4 regions of the Arthrobacter sp. 10T425 genome follow, and region 1 is predicted to be linked to each of the others. Evidence: riboswitches for the same ligand, from Rfam matches in the RefSeq annotation. Region 1 holds a riboswitch; each other region holds the start of a gene.
The links. Region 1 has a riboswitch for S-adenosylmethionine ahead of AC1DDH_RS16865 (methionine ABC transporter ATP-binding protein). Riboswitches for the same ligand answer to the same signal wherever they lie in the genome.

Region 1 (4,548 bases):
TGTCCAGCTCGTCCGCGGGAGTGGTCCGGTTGACCACCAGGACGTGTTCGATGGCGTTGTCGCCGGAGACGGCGGCGTCCGCGTTGTCCTTGACCGGCACGGCGGTGCCGCGGCGGAACTGGCCGTCGGTGGTGACCAGGAGCTTGGCGCCGGTGTCCTCCACCCGGAACTTCAGGGCCTCGGCGGAGAATCCGCCGAAGACCAGGGAATGGATGGCACCGATCCGGGCCACTGCGAGGGTGATGATCACGGTTTCGGGGATGACGGGGAGGTAGATGACCACCCGGTCGCCCTTGGTGATGCCGAGATCCAGGAGGGCATTGGCGGCTTTGGAGACCTCGCGCTGGAGTCCGGCGTAGGTGACGGCACGGCGGTCGCCGGGCTCGCCCTCAAAGTGCAGGGCCACCTTGTCTCCGCGCCCCGCCGCTACGTGGCGGTCGACGCAGTTGTAGGCGACATTGAGCCTGCCCCCTTCGAACCAGGTGATCTGCGGTCCGGTGCCGGCCTCGACGTCGGCCGGGACCCGGCGGTGCGCGGTGTGCCAGGGCTTGGTTTGCTCCGTCGCGCCGCCGGGCAGGTCCGCCCAGTCGAGGCGGAGAGCCTGGGTTTCCCAGAACGCAACCGTCTCTGCCTGGACAGTTCCCGCGGTCGCGGCGCCGCTGTGCCGGGGAAGGTGGTTTCCGGAGGTGGTGCTGCGGTGACGCGCCGGCCCATCGGCGGGGACGCCGTGCACTGCGCCGTCCGTGGACTCGTTCAGGGACCATCCCGAAGAGCCGCGAGAGGAGCCGGCCGCGTCACGCAGCCCTGCTTCGTTCGCCGTCGCGTCCGAAGTGGTTTGTGGGAATGCCTCGGACGCAGTCCGGGCAAAGGTGGGCAGGGCGGAAGAATTCTCAGGGGTCATTGCTGCACTCCATCGGTCCTGGCAGTAGCACCCTTGGTTGCTCCGGCTCCCTCGAATTTCACCGAAGGAGGGCGGAGCGGTTGCGTGGGAATGGTCGTCTCACGTCACCGAGGGGTTGCTGCGGCGTCATCGATCCAGGTCTCTCGGCCGCTCGGGATGGTCACTACCTACTAGAACTTCAGATGCACGATTCCGCAAAATCGGCGTCCGGGAGCGCCGTAATATTCGTTCACCCGGCGTGGGTCCTGCCCAAATCATTCATTTATTCGACAATTGCCCGGAAAGGTCGCAGGAGTAAGGTTGATGCATGGCCCATGTTAACGATCCGGCAGTCATTGACCGCCTCATGCGAACCAAAGGCACGTGGGCGGTGGTCGGCCTCACCACCAACGAATGGCGCTCGGCGAATGAGGTCTCCCTCTATGTCCGGGACCGGATGGGCATGACCATCATTCCGGTCAACCTTCCGGGCGACGATGTCCACGGCGAGAAGGGGTACCGTTCCCTGTCTGACATCCCGGCGGAGAAGCACCCGATCGACGTCGTGGACTGCTTCGTCAACTCCCACAGGGTGGGCGCAGTCATAGACGAGGCCATCGCAGTAGGCGCCAAGGCCGTCTGGCTGCAGCTGGGCGTCTTCGACGACGCCGCGACGGACCGGGCCAAGGCCGCCGGGCTGGACGTCGTCGTGAACGCGTGCCCCGCCCGCGAAGGCTGGCGCGTGGGCATCTAACGGCCCGGGAATGACGATCAACAGATCGGGAAGAGTCGGTTACAAAATGTGACCGGCTTTTTCTGTATCCGGCCTCCTGCCGTGTGAGATGGACTCGTAACCATCCCGAGCGGCTGAGAGATCTGGCTCCGTGACGCCGCAGCAACCCCCTCCTTTGAGGACGGTGCTACCGCCAGGACCGATGGAGAACCACTGTGTTCTGAGGCTCCCCGGCTTCGCTCAGCGCTGCCCGGAAGCCAGGACCCAGGGCTTTCCTCGGGCGAGCCCGGAGGAAATCATGAACACGCAGACAGCGGCAGCGCCGCGGCCCCGAGCAGGTGGGGGCCTGTGATCGAGATCCAGAACGTCAGCACGTCATTCGCTTCGGCCGCGGGACCTTTCACGGCCGTCGATGACGTCAGCCTGCACATCAGGCGGGGCACCATCCAGGGCATCATCGGGTTCTCCGGCGCCGGCAAATCCACGCTGCTGCGCAACATCAACCTCCTCGAGCGCCCGACGTCGGGCCGCGTCCTGGTGGACGGCGTGGACCTGGTGACCCTGTCCGACGCCGAGCTCCGGACCAAGCGGCATGACATCGGCATGATTTTCCAGCACTTCAATCTCCTCAACAACCTCACGGCCCAGGAAAATGTGGAGCTGTCCCTGAAGTTCGCCGGCGTCGGGAAGGCGGAACGCCGGCGGCGGGCCGCCGAAACCCTGGAAATCGTGGACCTCGCCGACAAAGCGGGAACGTATCCGGCCAAACTCTCCGGGGGCCAGAAACAGCGGGTGGCGATCGCCCGCGCCCTCGCCACCGGGCCCAAAGTGCTGCTCTGCGACGAGCCGACGTCGGCCGTGGATCCCCGGACGACGTCATCGGTCCTGCAATACCTGGCCGACGTCAACGCCGAATTCGGCATCACAATCGTGGTGGTCACCCACGAGATGAATGTCATCAAGGCCATCGCGGACAGCGTCGCGGTCATGGAAGAAGGCCGGGTGGTGGAGCAGTTCGACCTCGCCGAACTCCAGCGCCCCGGTTTCCGCCCGGCGACGTCGATCGGCCGCTACCTGGTCTCCGATGAGATCCAGCTGGACCGCTCCGGGAGGGGCACCCACACCACAGCCGCGTCGGAGGGCCTGATCAATGTTTGACCGCATCCTGGAAGTCCTGCCCGAAATCGGCGTCGCCATGGGACAGACCCTCACCATGCTGCTGGTGGCCATCCCGCTGGCGGTGCTGCTCGGGACACCGCTGGGTGTCCAGCTCTACACCATCGGTCCCAACGGGCTCAAGCACAGGCCAAAGCTGCACCGGGTCCTGGACGGGCTGGTCAACCTGCTCCGCTCGTTCCCGTTCCTGATCCTGCTGATCGCGATCATTCCCGTGACCAGGTTCATTGTCGGCACGACCATCGGCACGGCCGCCGTCATTGTCCCGCTGACCCTCAACGCCATTCCGTATTTCGCCCGCTTCGTGGAACAGAACCTGAGCCAGCTCGGCGGCGGAGTGGTCGAAGCGGCACGGTCCATGGGCGCCAGCCGGTCCCAGATCGTCCGGGACGTCCTGATTGTGGAGGCGAAGCCCGGACTCGTCAGCTCCATCACCATCATGACCGTCAGCTTCATCTCCTACTCGGCGATGGCCGGACTGGTGGGCGGCGGCGGAATCGGCGACTTCGCCATCCGGTACGGCTATTACCGCTACGAAACGCCGCTCATGATCACCGCCATTGTCCTGATGATCCTGCTGGTCACCATCGTTCAGCTGGGCGGATCCTATGTTGCCCGGCGCCTGGACAAGCGCCTCTGAGCGCCGGCAGCACCCTCGTCCCACCTCCCACAGCGGAAAGCACCCCATGACTTCAACGCCCAGTACCCGTTTCGACGGACCCCGCCCGCGCCTGCTGATCAGCGCCTTCGTGATGAACACGTCCAGCCACATCATGGGCGGCCAGTGGCGGCGCCCGGAAGCCCAGCAGCACCGGTTCAACGAACTCCAGCTCTGGATCGACCTGGCCCGCCAGCTCGAAGGCGCCAAGTTTGACGCGATCTTCTTCGCCGACGTCGTCGGTCTCTACGGCGACTACGACGGCGGGTGGGCATCGCTGCTGAAAAAGGGCCTGCAGGTGCCGTCCAACGACCCCCTCATCCTGCTGTCCGCGCTCGCCACGGGAACGCGGGAGATCGGGCTGGCCGCGACGTCGTCGGTGATTCAAAGCCATCCGTTCCAGTTCGCCCGGCAAATGTCCACGCTGGACCACATCAGCGGCGGCCGCGTGGCCTGGAACATCGTCACCAGCGTGCTGGAAAACGCGCACCGGAACTTCAACGCCACCGAGCTGACCAAGCATGACGAACGCTACGACTGGGCGGACGAATACGTCGAGGCCGCCTACAAATTGTGGGAAGGATCCTGGGAAGACGACGCGCTGCTCCGGGACAAGGCGACCGGGGTCCACGCGGACCCGGAGAAAGTCAGCAAGATCTACCACCGCGGGCCCCGGTACTCGATCGACGGACCCCACCTCGCGGCCCCTTCACCGCAACGCACCCCGGTGCTTTTCCAGGCCGGGAGCTCCGGCCGCGGCCAGCAGTTCTGCGCCGCCAACGCCGAGGCCACCTTCACACTCGCGCCGAGCACCGAGGTGGCCGCGAAGTACACCGCGGCCGTCCGGGAACAGGCCGTTGCCGCCGGCCGCCATCCGGATGACGTGAAGTTCCTCCAGGGCATGCACTTCGTGGTGGGCGGCACCGAAGCCGAGGCGAACCGCAAAGCCGACGAGCTCGAGGACAGCCTGGACATTGAAGCCCTGCTGGCCCACGTGGGCGGCGGGTTCGGCGTCGACCTCGGCGGCCTGCCGCTGGACACCCCGCTCGGGGACCTTGAAACGGAAGGCAGCCAGGGACATCTCACGGCTATCCGCGCCTC
Region 2 (4,548 bases), on a different contig from region 1:
TCTGGAAACCTCGGACGACGGCGCCGGCGGCGTCAGCACCATCCGGCGGCTCATCACGCCCCAGCTGGACAGCGGCATCCTGCCCGGCACATCACAGGGCGCCCTGTTCACCGCCGCCAAGGCCGCCGGCTGGGAGCTGGGTTACGGCCCGCTGGAGCCGAAGGACCTGCTGGACGCCGACGCGGTCTGGCTGATCTCCAGCATCCGGCTCCTGGCCCCGGTCAACCACATCGACGGGCAGGAAATCGGCACCCCGGAACTCCGGCGCCAACTCACGGCCGAACTCAACGCCCTCTTCGCGACCATCGAATAGCAACGCGGGGTCAGTTACGGCCCATCCCATGTCCCCGGATGGGCCGTAAGTGACCCCGCGTTGGTGTTGCGCTCACCCCAGGGCGTCCGCGGGCACTGCCGGGCACAGGCGGAACGAGGCCGGGTTGAACGCCGGGAGCATGAACGTTGCGAGCACGGCGCCGAGCATTTCCGGGGCCCAGGTGCTGTTCTCCCCCAGGGTCGCGCAGACACCCAGCACCACGGGCGTTCCGTCGGTGCGGCGGCGGATCTGGACCTGGACCGGCCCGGTCAGCCCGAGCGCGCGGACGGCGGCCAGGCCCAGCTTGCGCACATCCCCGGCCTGGTTCGCCGGCACCCTGCGGCTGACCTCGTCGCTGCCGGCGCGTCCATACGGAGTCCTGGTCTTCTCGAGGACCACCGCCACCGGCGCCATCGCGTTGCGTGCCGGGGTGCCGAACACCAGGCACACATAGTCGGCGCCCGGGATAAATTCCTGGACCAGTTGCCCCGCCGGCATGTTCTTCCAGCTAACGGAGTCGGTTCCGGCCAGCAGGTGGATACCATGGGAGCCTTTGAAGACCCGCGGCTTGACCACCACGGGGCCGCTGAGGCCGGCGAGGGAAGCCGGCGCGGCGGCGAGGTCGCCCGGAACCGCGAACCGGGGCACCGGGATGCCGGCCGCTTGCAGCGCCCAGGTGGCGAACAGGTGGTCGTTGGCGAGGGCAACCGCGGCGGGGTCGGCCACGATGATCCGCACGTCCTGGGCGAATCCCGCGCGGGCCGCGGCCAGGACCGGGAGTTCCACGGTGAGGGTCGGAATGATGACGTTGATGGCTTCGCGGTCCACCACCCGGCGCAGGTCCAGGACCATGTCCGGGTTCGTCGCCGGCAGGAGCCTGACCGCGGCGGCGGGAGCCTCCCCGGCCTGGCGGGTGTCGGCACGGGCGTCGGAGCCGAGGTACGGGAGGCCCCGGGCTTCGAGCTGGGCCGCGACGGCCCGTCCGGCGGCGCTTGTAATCCCGGTAACGAGTATGCGCGGGCCCACGATTGCTCCATTCCGCCGTCACCGGCCGGACCGCGGCTGCGGCTCCGACCGTTCCAGCCTCCGATTCCCAGACAGCTTGTTGATGGACAGACGAGTCGATTCCGGGACTGCTTGATTCACACATTGCTCGAATCACCTGCAGCTCCGGCCGACTCGTCGGACCTAATCCCCCCAGTAAACGGCGAAACGTCCCGGCAGACACGAGTGGGCTGTACCCGAAACTGGAGCCCGCCACTACTCGCCCGGGCCGCGGTCCGGTTACGGAACATGACGACGGCGGCGGTGCGGGCCGGCGTCGCAGGTGTTACGTTTTTGGGGAGTAATGAGAACCGGTGCCAAGCCCTGACTGGCCGGTCGGCAACCCTCCCTTTCGCGGCGGGGTGCCTCAGGTGAATACTCGGCAATCGAGAATTCGAGCTGCAAGCGTGAAAGAGGAGATCCGTCGTGACCGACACGTCAATACCCACAACAGCCGCGCCCGGCACAGCACCCGGTACCGCACCCGGGGGCGAGGAGAGGCTGGCCTACCGCCTGTTCACCGGGGCGGATGACCGCGCCTTTTGCGAGCGGGTGTCAGCCGCCCTGGCCGAGGGCTACGTGCTGCATGGAAGCCCCGCCGCCAGCTTCAACGGAAGCACCGTGATCGTGGCGCAGGCGCTGGTCCTGCCGGCCGCGATTGCCAGTGCGGACGCCGCCGTGGCCAATGCGGTTGATGAGCTCGACGCCGACGAATTTGGCGCCGACGGGGCCTTCGCGGGCCACGCATGAGCTACGCCGGAGACCTCAGCCCGCAGGAGGCGTGGGCCAAGCTGGAGGCCGGAGCCATCCTGGTGGATGTCCGGACCGAGGGCGAATGGGCCCACATCGGCATCCCGGACACCGCGGCCGCGGGCGAGAGCCGCAACGATCCGCTCTTCATCCAGTGGAACCTCGCTGGCGGCACGCCGAACCCGCACTTCGTGGAACAGCTAAGGCAGCAGGCGCCGGAGGACACCGCCGTCGAACTGGTGTTCCTTTGCCGTTCCGGGGCCCGGTCGATCGCGGCCGCGACGGCCGCGACGGCCGCCGGCTACACCTCGTACAACGTCCTTGAGGGCTTCGAAGGCGAGACCGACCGCTTTGGCGAACGCACCGTCAATGGCTGGAAGAACCGCGGCCTGCCCACCAACCTCGGAAAGATCTAAGTGACTTTCAATCCCGACGCCGCCGGCTGGGCGGCCGACACCCAGGCCGTCCGTGGCGGCCTTGACCGCACCGGCTTCCAGGAAACCACCGAGCCGATCTTCCTCAATTCAGGATTCGTCTACGAGTCCGCGGCCGCCGCCGAGCGCGCCTTCACCGGTGAGGACGAGCGCTTCGTCTACTCCCGCTACGGCAACCCCTCCGTCGCCACCTTCCAGGAGCGGCTCCGGCTGCTCGAGGGAACGGAGGCGTGTTTCGCGACGGCGTCCGGCATGTCCGCCGTCTTCACCGCCCTGGGCGCGCTGTTGGCGGCCGGCGACCGGGTGGTCGCGGCCCGCTCGCTGTTCGGCTCGTGCTTCGTGATCCTCAACGAAATCCTGCCGCGCTGGGGTGTCGAGACGGTCTTCGTGGACGGCCCGGACCTGGAGCAGTGGAAATCCGCGCTGTCCGAGCCGACCACGGCGGTGTTCTTCGAGTCGCCGTCGAACCCGATGCAGGAAATCGTGGACATCGCCGCCGTGAGCAAACTGGCGCACGCGGCCGGCGCCACGGTGGTGGTTGACAACGTCTTCGCCACCCCGCTGCTCCAGCGCTGCGGCGACCTCGGCGCGGACGTGGTGGTCTACTCCGGCACCAAGCACATCGACGGCCAGGGCCGCGTCCTGGGCGGGGCCATCCTGGGCACCAAGGAATTCATCGACGGGCCCGTCAAGCAGCTCATGCGGCACACCGGTCCGGCGCTTTCGGCGTTCAACGCCTGGGTGCTCACCAAGGGCCTGGAGACCATGGCCCTGCGCGTCAACCATTCCTCGGCCTCCGCGCTGCGGCTGGCCGAATGGCTCGAGGGACAGCCCGCGGTCGGCTGGGTAAAGTACCCGCTGCTGCCGTCCCACCCGCAGTACCCGCTCGCAGTGCAGCAGATGAAGGCCGGCGGGACCGTGCTCACCCTGGAGCTGCAGCCCTCCCCCGGGCGCACGGCGAAGCAGGCCGCGTTCGCACTCCTGGACGCGCTGCGGATCATCGACATCTCCAACAACCTGGGGGACGCCAAGACGCTCATCACGCACCCGGCCACCACCACGCACCGCGCGATGGGCCCGGAAGGCCGCGCGGCGATCGGGCTCAGCGACGGCGTGGTCCGGCTCTCGGTGGGCCTGGAGGATGTGGAGGACCTGATCCGCGACCTCGGCCAGGCGCTCAAGCAGGTCTAGGCGCTCAAACAGGTCTAAACACTCAAGCAGGTCCAGGCGCTCAAAGCAGGTCCAGGGCCATGGCCGCTCAGGCCCAGGCCGCCTTGAGCGCCCGCCAGGCGTCGTCGTCCAGCATGCTGGACGGTGTGACGGCGACGGCGGCCGCCCCGCCGGAGACAGACGCCTCCAGCCCGGCCGCCAGGTCCGCGGCGGAGATGCGCCCGTCCTTGGCCCACATCCCGACCGAGATGGCGAACTTCCCGGACCGCTTCGCCATGGCCGCGGCCAGCTCGGCGGAATAGGCGGGAGCGGCGTCGTTGAGCCCGAAGTAGTCCCACAAGACCAGCCGGTCCGCGGCCGCGGCGAGCAGCCCGTAGTCATGGCCGCTCTCCGGCCGGTCGCCGGCGGGATCGTCCCACGGCGCCCGGACGTCCATGTCGAGCGTGGCACCGTTCGCGTGGGCGGCCGCCGCCGCCTTGGCCACGATGGCCGCCACCGCCTTCGACCGCCAGGCCCCAAGGCTCGGGTGTTCGACGTCGATGTCCCCGTTCGCGAGCCGCGGCCAGTCCGTCCCGCCGCTGGCCAGCCGGTAGGAATCGCGGTCGTCGCCGCCGTAGGTGTTGTTATCGAACATCAGTTCCGTCAAGGCCACGGCGTCCGGCTGGTACCGCCTGGTCACCTCGGCCACCAAGTCGACCAGCCGCTCCCCGACGGGTCCCGTCGTGAGTGCGCTGACGCTGGCGAACTCCGTGGAGCGGGTGCCGTCGAAGTTGATGCCGGCCAGGCCCGGGTTGGTACGGATCCAGCCGGGGATCAGCAGGTCGATGGTCAGTGTGA
Region 3 (4,548 bases), on a different contig from region 1:
AGGATCCAGGACCGCAAGACGCTGCTGCGCCGCAGCGCCGACGACACGGACCCGATCGAACGTGCCGTCGTGGCCAACGCCGACCAGCTGGTGGTGGTGGTCGCCGCTGCCAACCCCGAGCCGCGGACCGGTTTCATCGACCGCGCGCTGGTGGCCGCGTACGACGCCGGCATTGAGCCGCTGCTGCTCGTCACCAAGGCCGACGTCAAGGATCCCGCCGAGCTGCTGTCCAACTACCAGCACCTCGACTTCCCCGTCATCATCTCCAAGACCGCCGACTCCGCCGCTTCCGGCATCGACGCCCGCTCCGACGACGGGCTCTCCGCCCGGCTCGACAAGGACGCGGTATCCCAGCTGCGCGACTACCTCGACGGCAAGGTCACCGTGATGCTGGGCCACTCCGGCGTCGGCAAGTCCACCATGGTCAACGCCCTGACCGGGGCCGAGCGGGCCACAGGAGGCGTGAACGCGGTAACCGGCCGCGGCCGCCACACGTCCTCCTCGGCACTGGCGCTCAAAGTCAACGATGCCCCGGCCGGCAGCTGGATCATCGACACCCCCGGCATCCGGTCCTTCGGCCTGGCCCACGTGGACCCGGACCGGATCCTGCGTTCCTTCCCGGACCTGGAACCCGGCACCGATGATTGCGAACGCGGCTGCAAGCATGACTCCACCGCCGTCAACTGCGGCGTCGACAAGTGGGTTGCGGCCGGGCACGCGGGGCCCTCGGGACCGGCCAGGCTCGCGTCCCTGCGCCGGCTGCTGGGCACGGACCCGCGGATGGAAGCGCAGGAAACCAAGGAACTGGGCACCGTCTCCTAGCCGGACCGGCAGCGGGGCGGCGGCGCCGAGCCGCGGCCTCCCGCCCGGCGGCCCGGTTTGACGGTAGTTTGGAACCATGAGCCAACCCGCTTCGAGCTACAACGATGACCTGCGCCTTGCCCATGTACTGGCAGATTCGGTCGATTCCCAGACCATGAGCCGCTTCAAGGCGCTCGACCTTCGGATCGAGACGAAGCCCGACCTCACACCCGTCACCGATGCCGACAAATCCGCGGAAGAGGCCATCCGCGGCCAGCTCTCCCGGTCACGTCCGCGTGACGCGGTCCTGGGCGAAGAGTTCGGCAGCTCGGGCCACGGTTCCCGCCGGTGGATCATCGACCCGATCGACGGCACGAAGAACTTTGTCCGCGGCGTCCCGGTCTGGGCCACCCTGATCGCCCTCGTCGATGAGGGCGAGCCGGTGGTCGGCCTCGTCAGCGCGCCGGCACTGGGCAAGCGCTGGTGGGCCGCCAAGGGTGCAGGCGCCTACACGGGCCGCTCGCTCGCCGCCGCCACACGGTTGAAGGTATCCAACGTCTCCAATCTCGAGGACGCCTCGCTGTCCTACTCCAGCCTTGGCGGCTGGAAGGAACGCGGGAACCTGGACGAGTTCCTGGGCCTGACCGAGGAAGTGTGGCGGACCCGCGCCTACGGTGACTTCTGGTCGTACTGCCTCGTGGCCGAGGGCGCCGTGGACATCGCCTGCGAACCCGAGCTGAACCTCTACGACATGGCCGCCCTGGTGCCGATCGTGACCGAGGCCGGCGGCCGCTTCACCTCGCTCGAAGGCGAGGACGGCCCCTTCGGCGGCAACGCCCTGGCCACCAATTCGATCCTGCACTCGGAAGTGCTCAAGCGGCTCAACCCCGGACTCGACGACCTCTTTCAGGCCCACCCGAACAACTGATCCGCGCCCGTAATAATCCGCTTCACAATCGGCGGCCGCCTTTTCCCCGGCTGCGCCGATGTCCTACGCTCGATGCAGGTCACGAGTGCCAGCGCTAAACCCCGGTTTGCTGGCCGGCAACCCTCCAGTCGCGGTGGGGTGCCCCGGGTGACGACCTGGCCGGTCCGGAACGGACCCGGCAAGCGCGGATTCCCACGGTGTGGGGTCCTGTTCGAGTGAGGTCCCATGACAACTGCCATTTTCCCCGTTGCCCCTGAATTCCATGCACGGCTTGCCCTCGCGGCCCGCCCGCTGGCAGCCGTCACCGGGGCCGAAATCCAGGCCCCGCTGATCACCGGCGGCCACGCGCGCTACGCCAACCTCGACTACGGCGCCTCCGCCCCGGCCCTGTCCGTGGTCTCGGCCTACCTGAACGAAATCCTGCCGTACTACGCAAGCGTGCACCGCGGGGCCGGCTACGCATCGCAGATCAGCACCTCCGTCTACGAGAACGCCCGGGACATCGTGCGGGACTTCGTGGGCGGCCGGCCCGGCGATTCCGTGATCTTCACGCGCAACACCACCGATTCCCTGAACCTGCTGGCCGGCTGCCTGCCGCTGCGCGACGGGCGGCCCGCGGGCGAGGTCCTCTACCTCGACATCGAACACCACGCCAACCTCCTGCCCTGGCAGAATGTCCCGCACCGCAGCGTCGTGGCCGCCGCCACCCTCGCGGCCACCGTGGACCGCCTGCGCGACGAACTCGCCCGCGGCGGCGTCAGTCTGTTGGCCGTCACCGGCGCCTCCAACGTCACCGGGGAGATCCTCCCGATCCGGACCCTGGCCGCACTGGCGCACGAATACGGCGCCAGGATCGTTGTCGACGCCGCGCAGCTCGCCCCGCACCGGCGGATCAATATCGCCGCGGACGACGTCGATTACCTCGCCTTCTCGGGGCACAAGCTGTACGCCCCGTTCGGCGCCGGCGTGCTGGTGGGGCGGACGGACTGGCTCGACGCCGGCACCCCGCACCTGGCCGGCGGCGGCGCGGTCCGCGATGCCCGGCTCGACTCCGTCAGCTGGACCACGGGACCTGCCCGGCACGAGGGCGGCTCGCCGAACGTCCTCGGTGCGGCGGCCCTCGCCCGCGCCACCCAGGTCATTGCAGCCCTGGACCCGGAGCAGTGGCAGGCCCACGAGGACGCCATCCGGTCCTTCCTCGTCGAGGGCCTCCAGGGCATCGAAGGGGTAACCGTGCACCGGATCTTTGCCGATTCAGCTTCCGATTCTTCCTCCGCTTCTTCCACTGGAGGCGATCAGCCGGACACCGGCACGATCGGCGTCGTGAACTTTTCCGTGGAAGGCTACGACGCCGGACTGGTGGCCGCCTACCTGTCGGCCGAACACGGCATTGGCCTGCGCGACGGCCGCTTCTGTGCCCACCCGCTGCTCAAGCGGCTCGGCCTGCCCGCCGGCTCCCTGCGGGCCAGCTTCGGCCTCGGCTCACGGCTGGAGGACGCCGAACGCCTGCTGGCCGGCCTGCAGCAGCTGCGGCAGAACGGACTCGGCTGGGATTACGTGGTGGATGCCGGCCGCTGGGTGCCGGCCAACGATACCCGCAGCTACCCCCACTGGGCGCCGAACACCCCGGGCACCGCCGGCGCTGCGCCCTGCACCCTCGACTAGCGCAGGATCAGGGCCCGGCGCGGGTGCGGTAAATTCGAAAGGTATCTGAAACCAGCAGGACCTTCCCGAAGGAGATCGCACGTGGCAAGCGCCTGCCCCAGGCTGCACAGCGGAGCTAGGCTCCACAGCGGACCGAAGCTGCACAGCGAGCGGCGCCAGGAACTCGGACAAAGCTTCCAGGACGGCGGCGAGCACTATGAACGCGTCCGCCCCGGCTATCCGCAGGAGTCGGCCGACTGGCTGGTCCCGGCGGGAGCCAGGGACGCCGCGGACATTGGCGCGGGCACCGGGAAGTTCACTTCCCTTTTGGCAGAACGCGGACTGGCCGCGGTGGCCGTGGACCCCTCTGCCGACATGCTTGAGCAGTTGCGCCGGACCCTGCCGGACGTCACCGCCATCGAGGGCAGCGCCGAGGACACCGGTCTCGAGCCGGAGTCCTTTGACCTGGTCACGGTTGCCCAGGCGTGGCACTGGTGCGACCCGGGCCTGGCCAGCGCCGAGATTGCCCGGATCCTGCGGCCGCACGGCGTGCTGGGCCTGATCTGGAACCAGCTGGACACCAGCGTGCCCTGGGTGCACCGGCTCTCCCGGATCATGCACGCCGGGGACGTCCACAAGCCGCACTTCCGTCCGGCCGTGGGCCCCGAGTTCGCCGGGCTGGAGAGCCACCTGACGCGCTGGGAGGATTCCGTCACGACGGAGGACATCCAGGAGCTGGCCAAGTCCCGCAGCTACTATCTCGCGGCATCGGACTCCACCCGGGCCAAGGTCACAGCCAACCTCGCCTGGTATCTGCACGAACACCTGGGACACACCCCAGGCGAGGTGCTCCGGCTGCCCTACCTGACCCAGACGTGGCGGGCCTTCCGGGCCTGATGCACGCTCACCCCGGATTGCCCCGGATTGCACGCAGCGCCCGCCGGGCTTATTGTTTCGGTATGCCTAATAAATTCTTATAGGCACACGAAACTTTGACACCGGCTGTTTTCCGGCCGGCGCCGATCATCGCGTCAACGCCGACGCGCCAATCACAGGAGCTGGCAGTGCTGGAGCTAACGGGACACGGGCAACCGGCGCAGGACGCCCCCACTTACAAACACCCGGGTGCCCGGAGGGCGCTGATCGGCCTGTTGGGACCGGCCTTCGTGGCGTCG
Region 4 (4,548 bases), on a different contig from region 1:
CGGCCGTCCAGCTGGCGCCGGACCTCCTCCCCGGCCGCGGTGGCCTGCTCCAGGCCCAGCGCGGTCAACGGGATCCGGTAGTCCGGAACACGGTTGTAGATCGAGGTGTCGGCATTGGCGGCAGACTGGCCGTGCCGGATCATGATGATTTTCCGGGGCGCACTCATACTCCCCTAGCATAGGGCTCCCAAAAAGCCGGGGGTGCCGGCGCGGCCGGCACCCCGCGGGCACCAGCAAACTATCGGCAAGTGCAGGCAAGATAGAACCATGTTGGTTCCCTCCCGCCGTCGGCTGCGGTTCGAAGTGTTGATTGTCCTGGGGTTGTCGCTGGGGCAGTCCGCGATCTACTCCCTGGTGCAGTTGCTGGACAAGATGACCACGGCGCCGCTGGCCCAGGGGACATCCACCCTGAACCGCTCACAGAGCGCACGCGAATACTTCGACCTCACCTACCAGTTGCTGGACATCATCTTCGCCCTGGTCCCGGTGGCCCTCGTGATCTACTTCCTCACCGAGCACTGGCCGGCCGGTGAGCGCGGAACCTCGGCGTTCCGAAGGATCGGCTTCGACTTCGCCCGGCCCGGCAAGGACCTCCTGCAGGGTCTCGGACTCGCCGCGCTCATCGGCATTCCGTCCCTGGGGCTCTACGCCGCCGGCCGGGCGCTGGGGATCACGACGGCGATCATCCCCAGTGCCCTGGACGCGTACTGGTGGACCGTGCCGGTGCTGGTCCTGTCCGCGATCCGGCACGCGGTGGTCGAGGAAGTGATTGTGGTGGCGTACCTGCTGGACCGGCTCGGGAAACTGGGCTGGAGCGTGCCGGCGGCCATCGCCGCCAGCGCCCTGCTCCGCGGCAGCTATCACCTGTACCAGGGGTTCGGGCCGTTCATCGGCAACGCGGTGATGGGCGTCGTCTTCGCGCTGTTCTACATCCGGACCAAACGGGTGATGCCGTTGGTGATCGCCCACGCCATCCTGGACACCGTGGCGTTCGTGGGGTTCAGCCTGTTCGGCAAGGCCGTGGGCCTGGGCTGAGTTCCCCGCAAAGCAAGGCGGGGTCCCTTCGGGCCCATCCGGAGCCCCCGGACGGGCGCGAAGTGGCCCCGCGTTGCTTTTAGGAGCAGGCCTTAAATGATCTCGGCCGCCGTCTCCTAGGTGACATCGTTGGCACCTAAGAGATGGCGGCCGAAGCGTGGGGCGGGTGGAGCGTTAGATCGTGACCGCTCCGGAGGCGGTCTCGAAGGTGACTGAGAGGATGCCGGGAGTACCGTGCGGCGCGATCCAGTTCACGGCGACGTCTTCCAGCGGCTTTTCAACCGGTTCGCCCAGCCACTCCGTGACGCGCTCGGCCGAACCGGCAATGGTCAGTGCGGACATCTTGACATCGCTCGCGTAGGCGTTGGACGGGTGCAACTCCGGGTCGCCCTCCCACTTGAGCATGTACGGCACCTGGGGGTCGGCGATGAGCCCCAGGATGCCGATCTGCTTCCAGACCAGTTCGCGGCCATCGGGAAACTTCCGGTTGCCGTTGACGGCGGCGCGGCCGAGCCGCTCCTCGAACGGGGCCAGGTCGTCAACCTCGACGCACCAGCCCATCCAGCCGCCGCCGGCCTCGGAGCGTGCCCGGACGGCCTGGCCGAACGGGGCCTTGTCGGAAGCCGGGTGGTTCAGGACCTCCACGACTTCCAGGTACTTGTGTCCCGCGAGCGGGATAATCATGTTGCGTGTCCCGAAACGGGGGTGCACTCCACCCTTCACGGCTTCAACGCCGAGGGCAGACGCAATACGTTCAGTGGTGGCTGCCAAGCCATCGTGTTCACAGGCGTAAGAGACGTGATCCATGCGCATGCCATCATCTTGGCACTTTGTGATGGACCTCTCAGCTTAGGCTCCCCTAACCGTCGTGGGACGTCCTGGGGCGCGGAACGCGGCGCCCCGGATGCTCCGTCACGGCGGCCGTCTTCATCTTCGTCACAAAGCTATCCAGGGCTCCGCCGCCATTCCTACACTGGAGTCAGGTTATGAGTGCCAGCGCACAGCCCCGGCTTGCTGGCCGGCAACCCTCGTATCGCGGTGGGGTGCCCCGGGTGATGACCTGGCCGTCCGGCGCCCGCCGGAGGGCAAGCGCGGCGCCTTTTCCGGTTCGGGCCGAAAGCCCCGGCCGGTGCTGTGCCCAGTGACTCGAGGAGCACCAATGTCCAACGCCTGGTCCTTTGAAACCCGCCAGATCCACGCCGGCCAGGAGCCGGACAGCGCCACCGGCGCGCGTTCCCTGCCTATCTACCAGACGACGTCGTTCGTGTTCCCCAGCGCCGAAAGCGCCGCGAACCGCTTTGCGCTCGCCGAGCTCGCGCCCATCTACACCCGGATCGGCAACCCGACCCAGGATGCCGTCGAACAGCGCGTCGCCAGCCTGGAAGGCGGTCTCGCGGCGCTGCTGCTCAGCTCCGGCCAGGCCGCCGAGACGTTCGCCATCCTCAATATCGCCGAGGCCGGGGACCATGTGGTGGCCAGCCCCAGCCTCTATGGCGGAACCTACAACCTGCTCGCGCACACGCTGAAGAAGTTCGGCATCTCCGTGACCTTCGTGGCGGACCCGGACAACCTGGACCAGTGGCGGGACGCCGTCCAGCCCAACACCAAGCTGTTCTTCGGCGAAGTGGTCTCCAACCCCCGCCAGGACGTCCTGGACATCGAGGGCGTCTCCCGGGTGGCGCACGAGGCCGGCGTGCCGCTGGTTGTCGACAACACGCTCTCCACCCCCTACCTGATCCGGCCGATCGAGTGGGGCGCGGACATCGTGGTCCATTCCGCCACCAAGTACCTCGGCGGGCACGGCGCCGCGATCGCCGGCGTGATCGTGGACTCCGGCAACTTCGACTTCGGGAAGGACCCGGAGCGGTTCCCCGGCTTCAACACCCCCGACCCCACCTACAACGGCCTGGTCTATGCCCGCGACCTCGGAGCGGGCGGCGCGCTGGGCGCGAATCTCTCCTACATCCTCAAGGCCCGGGTCCAGCTCCTGCGCGACCTCGGCTCCGCGGTGTCCCCGTTCAACGCGTTCCTCATCGCCCAGGGCATCGAAACGCTGAGCCTGCGCGTCGAGCGCCACGTGGCCAACGCCACGAAGGTGGCGCACTGGCTGGAGGGGCGGAACGACGTCGAATCGGTCGCCTACGCCGGGCTGCCGTCCAGCCCCTGGTACGAGCGCGGCCGCAAGTACGGGCCCAAGGGGACCGGCGCCGTCGTGGCGTTCAACATTGCAGGGGGAGCGGAGGCCGGCAAGCGGTTCGTCGATGCCCTCGAACTGCACTCGCACGTCGCGAACATCGGCGATGTCCGGTCGCTGGTGATCCATCCGGCGTCGACCACCCACAGCCAGCTCTCGCCCGAACAGCAGGTGATCGCCGGGGTGAACCCCGGGCTGGTGAGGCTTTCGGTGGGACTGGAGCACATTGACGACATCCTGGCGGACCTCGACGCCGGATTCCGCGCGGCCAAGTCCGCCTAGGCCGAAGCCCACGCCGAATTTCCCCACCTTTACGGGCATGACACCGGGAATCGCCGGCACTTCGGGGCGACCCGCCGGTCACGGCTGTCAAAGGTGGGGAGTCTGCGGTGCTGACGGGTCCGGCTGTCACATGGAAGTCATAATCTTCGTCATTTCCGCACCCCGTTTCGTAGACTCGTACCAGGTCATGAGTGCCAGCGACAGCCCCGGCTTGCTGGCCGGCAACCCTCCTTTTGCGGCGGGGTGCCCCGGGTGAAGACCTGGCCTGCCGGTCAGCTGACGGCGGGCAAGCGCGAAGATAGGTCCTCACATGACGATTGCCGTCACCCGCACGGGTGTTCCCGAAACCAAACCATCCCGGACCCCTGACGGGACCGTCCAGTTCGTCAGGATCGGTGATCTGCAGCTCGAATCCGGGACTCCGTTGCCGGATGTGGTGCTCGCCTACGAGACGTGGGGGACCCTGAACGCGGACGCCTCCAACGCCGTGCTCATTGAACACGCCCTGACCGGCGACACACACGTGACCCGCGGCGAGAGCGGGGAGCCCGGCTGGTGGGAACAGCTCGCCGGACCCGGGGCTCCCGTGGACACGGACAAGTATTTCGTCGTTTCGATCAACATCCTGGGCGGCTGCTACGGATCCACCGGGCCTTCCACCCCGGCCCCCGACGGGCGCCCTTGGGGATCGCGGTTCCCGCTGGTCACCCTGCGGGACACCGCCGCCGCCGAGGCGCGGCTGGCCGATGCCCTGGGCATCGGCAGCTGGTACGCGGTGCTGGGCGGCTCGCTCGGCGGCGCGCGCGCCCTTGAATGGGCCGTCACGTTTCCCGGCCGGGTCCGGCGCTGCGCCGTGATTTCCGTCGGCGCCAGCAGCACCGCCGAACAGATTGCCTTCGCGCAGGCCCAGACGCTGGCCATCCGCCAGGACCCCCACTTCAAGGGCGGGGACTACTACGGCGGCCCGGAACCCGAAGCAGGGCTCGCCCTCGCCCGGCGCATCGCGCACATCACCTACCGCTCAGCGGCCGAACTGG

Region 2: another riboswitch for S-adenosylmethionine. It lies ahead of AC1DDH_RS12495 (DUF1737 domain-containing protein); the one in region 1 lies ahead of AC1DDH_RS16865 (methionine ABC transporter ATP-binding protein).
Region 3: another riboswitch for S-adenosylmethionine. It lies ahead of AC1DDH_RS07965 (aminotransferase class V-fold PLP-dependent enzyme); the one in region 1 lies ahead of AC1DDH_RS16865 (methionine ABC transporter ATP-binding protein).
Region 4: another riboswitch for S-adenosylmethionine. It lies ahead of AC1DDH_RS14545 (bifunctional o-acetylhomoserine/o-acetylserine sulfhydrylase); the one in region 1 lies ahead of AC1DDH_RS16865 (methionine ABC transporter ATP-binding protein).

What each region holds. Positions count from the first base shown of each region.
Region 1 is NZ_JBFTGZ010000016.1:29,664-34,211, forward strand. Features, by position in the region: gene acs (acetate--CoA ligase) at 1-901, opposite strand, end outside; gene AC1DDH_RS16860 (CoA-binding protein) at 1,209-1,634, shown strand; SAM riboswitch class I at 1,732-1,822, shown strand; gene AC1DDH_RS16865 (methionine ABC transporter ATP-binding protein) at 1,962-2,771, shown strand; gene AC1DDH_RS16870 (methionine ABC transporter permease) at 2,764-3,429, shown strand; gene AC1DDH_RS16875 (LLM class flavin-dependent oxidoreductase) at 3,476-4,548, shown strand, end outside.
Region 2 is NZ_JBFTGZ010000009.1:140,167-144,714, forward strand. Features, by position in the region: gene AC1DDH_RS12485 (aminodeoxychorismate lyase) at 1-313, shown strand, start outside; gene AC1DDH_RS12490 (ATP-grasp domain-containing protein) at 386-1,339, opposite strand; SAM riboswitch class IV at 1,658-1,771, shown strand; gene AC1DDH_RS12495 (DUF1737 domain-containing protein) at 1,799-2,107, shown strand; gene AC1DDH_RS12500 (rhodanese-like domain-containing protein) at 2,104-2,523, shown strand; gene AC1DDH_RS12505 (O-succinylhomoserine sulfhydrylase) at 2,524-3,732, shown strand; gene AC1DDH_RS12510 (hypothetical protein) at 3,800-4,548, opposite strand, start outside.
Region 3 is NZ_JBFTGZ010000005.1:136,165-140,712, reverse strand. Features, by position in the region: gene rsgA (ribosome small subunit-dependent GTPase A) at 1-822, shown strand, start outside; gene hisN (histidinol-phosphatase) at 899-1,729, shown strand; SAM riboswitch class IV at 1,807-1,920, shown strand; gene AC1DDH_RS07965 (aminotransferase class V-fold PLP-dependent enzyme) at 1,955-3,394, shown strand; gene AC1DDH_RS07960 (class I SAM-dependent methyltransferase) at 3,476-4,270, shown strand; gene AC1DDH_RS07955 (Nramp family divalent metal transporter) at 4,438-4,548, shown strand, end outside.
Region 4 is NZ_JBFTGZ010000012.1:40,448-44,995, forward strand. Features, by position in the region: gene AC1DDH_RS14530 (histidine phosphatase family protein) at 1-167, opposite strand, end outside; gene AC1DDH_RS14535 (CPBP family intramembrane glutamic endopeptidase) at 268-1,035, shown strand; gene AC1DDH_RS14540 (VOC family protein) at 1,210-1,848, opposite strand; SAM riboswitch class IV at 2,018-2,133, shown strand; gene AC1DDH_RS14545 (bifunctional o-acetylhomoserine/o-acetylserine sulfhydrylase) at 2,195-3,511, shown strand; SAM riboswitch class IV at 3,695-3,810, shown strand; gene metX (homoserine O-acetyltransferase MetX) at 3,822-4,548, shown strand, end outside.